3 regions of the Chryseobacterium sp. G0162 genome follow, and region 3 is predicted to be linked to each of the others. Evidence: riboswitches for the same ligand, from Rfam matches in the RefSeq annotation. Region 3 holds a riboswitch; each other region holds the start of a gene.
What was found. Region 3 has a riboswitch for cobalamin ahead of EG344_RS09375 (TonB-dependent receptor plug domain-containing protein). Riboswitches for the same ligand answer to the same signal wherever they lie in the genome.
Positions count from the first base shown of each region.

Region 1: it holds a riboswitch for cobalamin, as region 3 does, so the genes downstream of both, EG344_RS18950 (hypothetical protein) here and EG344_RS09375 (TonB-dependent receptor plug domain-containing protein) in region 3, are expected to answer to the same signal.
Region 2: it holds a riboswitch for cobalamin, as region 3 does, so the genes downstream of both, EG344_RS17615 (acyl-CoA thioesterase) here and EG344_RS09375 (TonB-dependent receptor plug domain-containing protein) in region 3, are expected to answer to the same signal.

Region 1 covers NZ_CP033922.1:4,231,612-4,233,882, forward strand. The annotation lists gene prpC (2-methylcitrate synthase) at 1-45, opposite strand, end outside; gene prpB (methylisocitrate lyase) at 32-943, opposite strand; gene EG344_RS18950 (hypothetical protein) at 944-1,150, opposite strand; cobalamin riboswitch at 1,385-1,579, opposite strand; gene EG344_RS18955 (helix-turn-helix transcriptional regulator) at 1,933-2,271, opposite strand, start outside.
Region 2 covers NZ_CP033922.1:3,906,997-3,909,267, forward strand. The annotation lists gene EG344_RS17605 (XAC2610-related protein) at 1-167, shown strand, start outside; gene EG344_RS17610 (HD domain-containing protein) at 169-759, shown strand; gene EG344_RS17615 (acyl-CoA thioesterase) at 807-1,190, opposite strand; cobalamin riboswitch at 1,306-1,487, opposite strand; gene EG344_RS17620 (hypothetical protein) at 1,522-2,271, opposite strand, start outside.
Region 3 covers NZ_CP033922.1:2,033,682-2,035,952, reverse strand. The annotation lists gene EG344_RS09380 (cytochrome-c peroxidase) at 1-662, shown strand, start outside; cobalamin riboswitch at 797-984, shown strand; gene EG344_RS09375 (TonB-dependent receptor plug domain-containing protein) at 1,097-2,271, shown strand, end outside.

The DNA.
Region 1 (2,271 bases), 2.2 Mb from region 3:
TACGCTTTTCTTAGGCTTGAATGTTGGTTCGCTATTCGTTGACATTACTAATATTTTGTTTAAAAAGGTTATCTAATTTTTGTTCATAGTCATGGTATCCAATGCTTTGGTAGAGTTCTTCTCTGGTTTGCATCGTGTCTAATACATGGGCCTGAGTACCATCTTTACGAATGTGTTCATAGACATTCAATGCGGCTTTATTGGCAGCACGGAAGGCTGAAAGAGGGTAGAGGATCAATCCTACTCCTGCATTTTTCAATTCATCAACCGTGTATAGATTGATCATTCCAAACTCGGTGATATTGGCCAATACAGGGATTCCTGTAGCATCTACAAATTTTTGATAGAAGCTTAAATCGGGGACTGCTTCTGCGAAAATGAAATCAGCACCAGCTTCTTTATAAGCCGCTGCTCTTTCTAAGGTTTTTTCCAATCCTTCATTGGCAAAGGCATCTGTTCTGGCTCCGATTACGAAGTTTTCGTCGGTACGCGCGTCAGCAGCAGCCTTCAATCGGTCTACCATTTCTTCTTTGCTTACAATTTCTTTTCCTGGACGATGACCACAACGTTTTGCTCCTACCTGATCTTCAATATGCAGAGCAGCAGCTCCTGCTTTGATCAATGACTTTACCGTTCTGGCGACATTAAACGCTGATGGGCCAAAACCTGTATCTACATCTACCAATAAAGGCAAATCACAAACATTGGTAATACGCTGAATGTCTACTAATACATCTTCCAGCGTGGTGATTCCCAGATCCGGAATTCCTAAAGATCCGGCAGCAACCCCGCCTCCTGAAAGATAAATGGCATTGAAGCCAGCTTGTTTGGCCAGTAATGCATGATTGGCATTGATGGCTCCTACAATCTGAAGAGGACTTTCTTTGTGCATGGCCTCCCGGAACTGAGCACCGGGCGACTTCCAGTTTTCATTTTTAGTCATTTAATATTTATAGTTTAGTTGAAATTTGTGCGATAAGAAAGAAGAGTTGCTATGCTGCTGTTGTGCGGTAAAAAGAAAATGATCTGAAGAAATCAGATGAGCTATTAATGGGTATGGAGACTGCATTTTTTTCGAAACTCCATAGAACAAGATCTCTGTCATAGATCTGTTATTCATAGATGCATAATCGTGATTGGCTTGGTACATTTTTTAACTTTTTACATAGATTAAACCCAATAAAAAGTTCTAGATAAACTTCACGATGTTTTGTGAGAAAGAAAAATTATGGAAAGGGGACACGGATGAGGTACAGACCCACAAAATAAGCACATGCTGTTCTGCCAGTATCTATCTCAAAAAATGAAACAACTTGATAAACAATTTTATCACACAATTATCCATACCGTATCATACCTGACTATAAGCTTCAGATCGCGAAAGCATCGTCACTACGAAATAGGCAGGTCTCCTGACTTGTAACAGTTTTTATCATCCTTCCCATAGACCGGAGTATACAGTGGATATTGATTTGATAAAAACCTTTAGTTGTTACTTACAGTTGCGCGACAGTTCGTGATTTGCACACGATTCCCTTTTAATACACAGCTAAGTGTAACCAATTTCGGTTGATAAAGAAGGTGTTAAGAACTCCTTGGTGGTAAATATAGCCATTTTATAAGAACGACAAAATATTTTATGTAAACAATAATTAATTTTGGGTAATGAATTGATAATGTTTGTTTTGTGGATCTTTGTTTTTTGGTGGTATGATAAAAATCAGTCTTTTTGTAGTGTTTTTTTATTACCAAATCATTAACAAATACACCTGAATGTTAAATGAAATAAAATAAAGAATGTGTTTTTATGGGTAATTTTTATATTTGAAAATAGACCGATTAAGCCTAATAATCTAGGGTGAAAATTAGAAAATAACTACAGATTTTGAGAAAGTCATCATTGGTAAATATCGGTTGAAATCATTTAATAATTTAGTGAGTTATACCATTGGTATTCCTAAGTTTACTAGGAATTAAATTATACTTTCTTTTAAATGCTGCTGAAAAATGTCTTGGGTTCTTATATCCGATAATATCAGAGATTTCATTGATGTTTAAGTCTCCTTCAAGAAGCATTTTTTTTGCCTGTTCCATCTTTGTATCATTCCAGAAATTGAAAACGGTAGTTCCAAACAGTTCCTTAAAACCTTTTTTTAATGTAAATTCATTGGTCCCTACTTGATGAGCGAGATCTACTAATGAACAGTTTTGGTCAAGATTATTAATGATAAAATCTCTCACTGCATATATTTTCTCTTCATCTTTTTTGAG
Region 2 (2,271 bases), 1.9 Mb from region 3:
CAGAATATGAAGTCATTCCAAATAAAGGACTCGATAAAGTGCTTGAAAAAGAAGAAGACGAAAGCGAAGATGGCTATGTGAAAGTTATCATCAAAGAAAAAAAGAATAATAAGTGGACTACCAGAACCAAGGTATATCCATCAGATCAATATAATAGAGGAAAGTAAAATGAAAATCCAGAAAGAAATCGATTTTATCCTGGCTGTAGATGCCCTGAAAAATGTACAGAGAAGAAATTACAATGCAGATGATTCCAGAAGAGAGAATACAGCAGAACACTCCTGGCAGATCATTATTCTGGCCCAAATCCTTTATCCCTATGCTAAAAACCGTATGGATATTGATTTGTTGAGAGTGATAAGAATGCTTTCCATTCATGATCTTGTCGAAATTGAAGCGGGTGATACTTTTCTTTTCGACGAAGCTGCTATGGTAGGAAAGTTTGAAAGAGAAAAGATGTCTGCACAGAAAATTTTCGGAATTCTGGATGAGCCTTTACGTTCGGAATTCTTTAATCTATGGCTTGAGTTTGAGGAAGAGGCAACTCCGGATGCCATTTTTGCCTGTTCTATTGACAGGATTATGCCTTTTATTCTGAACTCCTATACTTCAGGAAAAAGCTGGACAGAGGCTGGGGTTACCGAAAAGCAGATCAGAAATATGCTTGAAAATGCCATTACCAGAGCTTCGGATGAAATGGGAGAGGCCTTTGAACTGTTACTGAGGAAAGGTCTGGAAACGGAAAAAGTTTTAAAATAAATAGTATGAAAAGTTTCGGGCGGCCAAAGGCCGCCCGAAACTTTTATTTATAAGATCTGGATTGGTTTCTTGAATTCATCAATTGCTACAAAAGTAAAGTCTCCCACAATTGCTTTTTCTCTTTCGTAAGAGTACATTTGTTCTGTGTAGATCTCAACACTTACTTTCATACTGGTTTTTCCAACATATGAAACTTTTCCGATCAGTTCTACAATTGTTCCGGCAGGAATTGGTTTTTTAAAATCGATTTTGTCACTGCTTACTGTTACCACTCTTTTTCTTGCGAAACGGGTCGCAGCAATAAAGGCTACTTCATCCATAAGCTGCATGGCTGTACCTCCGAAAAGAGTATCGTAATGATTGGTTGTGTTAGGGAAAACCGCTTTAAAGATTCTGGTTTCTGCAGCTTCAATTCTTTCTTCTGTAGTCATATTTCATTATTAATTAAGGCGAAATGAAATCGTATCAAAACAACAGAATAATGACAGGAACGTTGGAGGCCCCTGAAAGAATCCATCAGATCAATAAAACTTCAAATCGCGAAAGTTTCTTGTTTAAGAAATCGGCAGGTCTCCTGACTTGTAACATCTTTTATCTCCTTCCCATGCCTCGCACAGTGGATCTTTTGATAAAGATTTCAGTTACTTACAGTTGCGCGACAGTCCGTGATTTTCACACGGTTCCCTTTTAATCTGCGGTTATGCAGAACCAGTTTCTATGATGAATAAGCGTAAAACTTTTTCGGCTGCAAAATTAATGAATTTATTCCGGATTATGATAAATAATCTGGCTGATTACTCTTCCCTTCTTGATAGTCCAAAGGGTTGTATATCTGTTTTCGCCGGAACCATTGATCATGTAAAGGAAAATGTTGTCATTGTCCAGAGAGGTTACTCCAATATTGTTGAAATCCATGGTAGGCTGGAACATATTTTTGATGGCTTCTCTCACGAAAACAGAACCTCTTCCAGGTTGTTGAAGTCTGATTGATTTAATCTCCGTCATTCCTTCAGGAAGATCATTTCCAATTCCCCATGGTTTTACTTTATCAATGGTAAGAAGCTTTCCTTCGGCATCTTTTTCCTTTTTACGGTAACTGGCATTAGATGGATATATGTCAATCACCACTTTACTTCTCTGGGCAGTAGGAATTTTAGGGTCAGAATTATCTGTAAAGATCAGTGATTTTCCGTTTTTAGATTTAGAAGGTGTATAGGCGGGAAGCTGATCAACAAAGGCAATGCGCTCTTTGTTCACCATTCCTTCTTTGTCAAGGGTTTCATAGCGTACAAAAGGTTTGTCCTCGTCCTGCTTTTCAGGATATTTGATCCAGATCCATTCCGTTTCTCCGGGAGCAGGCTTTACATAAACAAAAACATCCCCTTTGCGCATGCGGATCTTATCTACAATTTTCCTGTAATTATCCTTATGCACACGAACATTGGCATAGCCTTCTTCAGCTTTTACAACACCAAAAGGAACTTTATTCTGTCCTTTGACGAAGGCTAAAGA
Region 3 (2,271 bases):
ATGGTAATATTCTTGAATTGGAAAAGCAGCCGCTGGTTCCTATTATAACCCATGAAGAGATGGGGTCTTCTATTCTGGAAGTGATAGGAAAGATAAAAGATGATCTGGCATATAAAGATTTATTCCGAAAAACATTTGGAGACGAAACTATTACTGCAGAAAGAATTTATAAAAGTATAGCACAGTATGAATATACCTTAATTTCTGCCAATAGTAAGTATGATAAGGTAAAAAGGAAAGAAGATAATTTTACAGCAAATGAAGCGCAAGGGTACCAAACTTTTCAGGAGAAATGTGCAAGTTGCCATAGTACAGAGCTTTTTACTGATCAGAGCTTTAGAAATATCGGGTTTCCTGTAAATCCGGATACCAATGAAGCTGGACGTGGAAGAGTGACTGGTATTCCGACAGATTATATGAGTTTCCGGGTCCCTTCTTTACGAAATGTAGAGTATACTGCGCCTTATGGAAGTTTTGGACAGTTCCCGACTTTAAGAGCAGTGCTTGATTATTTTGATAAAGGAGTTTTGGGTGCTGATAATCTTGACCCTGCCTTTAAAAATAATGGAAACAGAATTCCTCTCACAGAACAGGAGAAAATCAATCTTATCTTATTTATGAAAACATTGAGCGATCGTGAATTTGTGAACAATACCCATTAAGTAGAATAGAGAGATTCAACATGGATTAATTGTTTAAATTGATTATAAATCCCGTTAAAACCTAACGGGATTTTTCATGTTTATGCATTGATAATCATTTTATTCTGCATGCCATCGTATCTGGAGAGAATTTTATATCTTTGCCGGAATTTGGTGAGCCATAATAAGCTCTTAAAAGGGAATCCTGTGAAAATCCGGAACAGACCCGCTGCTGTAAGCTCCACACCAAAGTTTTTGAAAAATAGATCCACTGTTTTTAGGAATGGGAAGGATTTCAAAAACGGAGTAAGTCAGAAGACCTGCCAGAAATAATAAACGTTTGACGCTTTCGTGGAATAAAGCTTAGGACAACAATGATTCTGTGCAGTGACAGCTGTGCTTTGTCGTTGCTTTTCTTATATCCATTAGCGTCATCATGATCCATGAATGAGCTAATGATAGCAAAACTAACTACATTTCAATTCCATAAAATTGTTTTCACGGCATTCGTGTTAACCTCACAATTCCTGTTTTCTCAGACTCATAAAAAAGACAGTATTAAAGGAGAAGCTATAAAGACTGTCAATATTTACAAAAAGAATTTTAAAGAAATCCTTCCTGCTCAGGTCTTACAAGGCGAAGAGCTTGAACGGCTCAACAGTCATTCTGTTGCTGATGCACTGAGATATTTTGCCGGAGTTCAGATTAAAGATTATGGCGGAATGGGTGGTTTGAAGACGGTCAATATCCGAAGTATGGGAAGTCAGCATGTAGGTGTTTTCTATGATGGAATCCAGCTTGGCAATGCTCAAAACGGATTGGTAGACTTAGGAAGGTATTCTTTGGATGATCTTGAAGAAATCTCATTGTACAACGGTCAGAAAAGTGAAATTTTCCAACCTGCCAAAGATTTCGGGTCATCGGGATCCATTTATTTACAACCCAAAACACCAACATTCACCGGCGGTAAGAAAACCAATCTTCTGATCAGAGCAAAAAGTGCTTCTATTGATTTATTTAACCCTTCCTTCCGTTTAGAACAAAAAATTTCAAAAAGAATTTCAGCAAGCGTCAGTGCAGAATTTCTCCAAAGTGATGGCCTTTACAAATTTTACTATGGTAGGAAATTCCCAAACGGTACTACAGCAGCTGATACCATTTCCAAAAGATATGATTCTGATATTAAGGCAAAGCGCTTTGAAACCGCTATTAATGGAACTTTAAATAACGGAAGCTGGAATATCCGTGGATACGGTTATATTTCAAACCGTGGTATTCCGGCACCTATTGTAAAGAAGCGTTTTAAAGCAAGAGGTGCAAGAATGCTTGATGAAAACTATTTTGTACAGGCCAATTTCAGAAAAAAGCTGTTTCCTAAGCTTGAAACTCAGCTGAAGGCGAAGTTTGCTTATGATTATACTTATTTTAATGATACAGTATTATCTCAGGCAGTTTATCCCGCAAAAAATACTTATATCCAACGAGAGGTTTATCTTTCATCTTCCAATATTTATACAATCAATTCAAATTGGGATGTGAGTTTAAGTGGGGACTTTCAGTATAATAATCTTGATGCTGATTTACGTGACTTTTCTTATCCTACGCGTTATACAACTCTTGTTGCATTGGC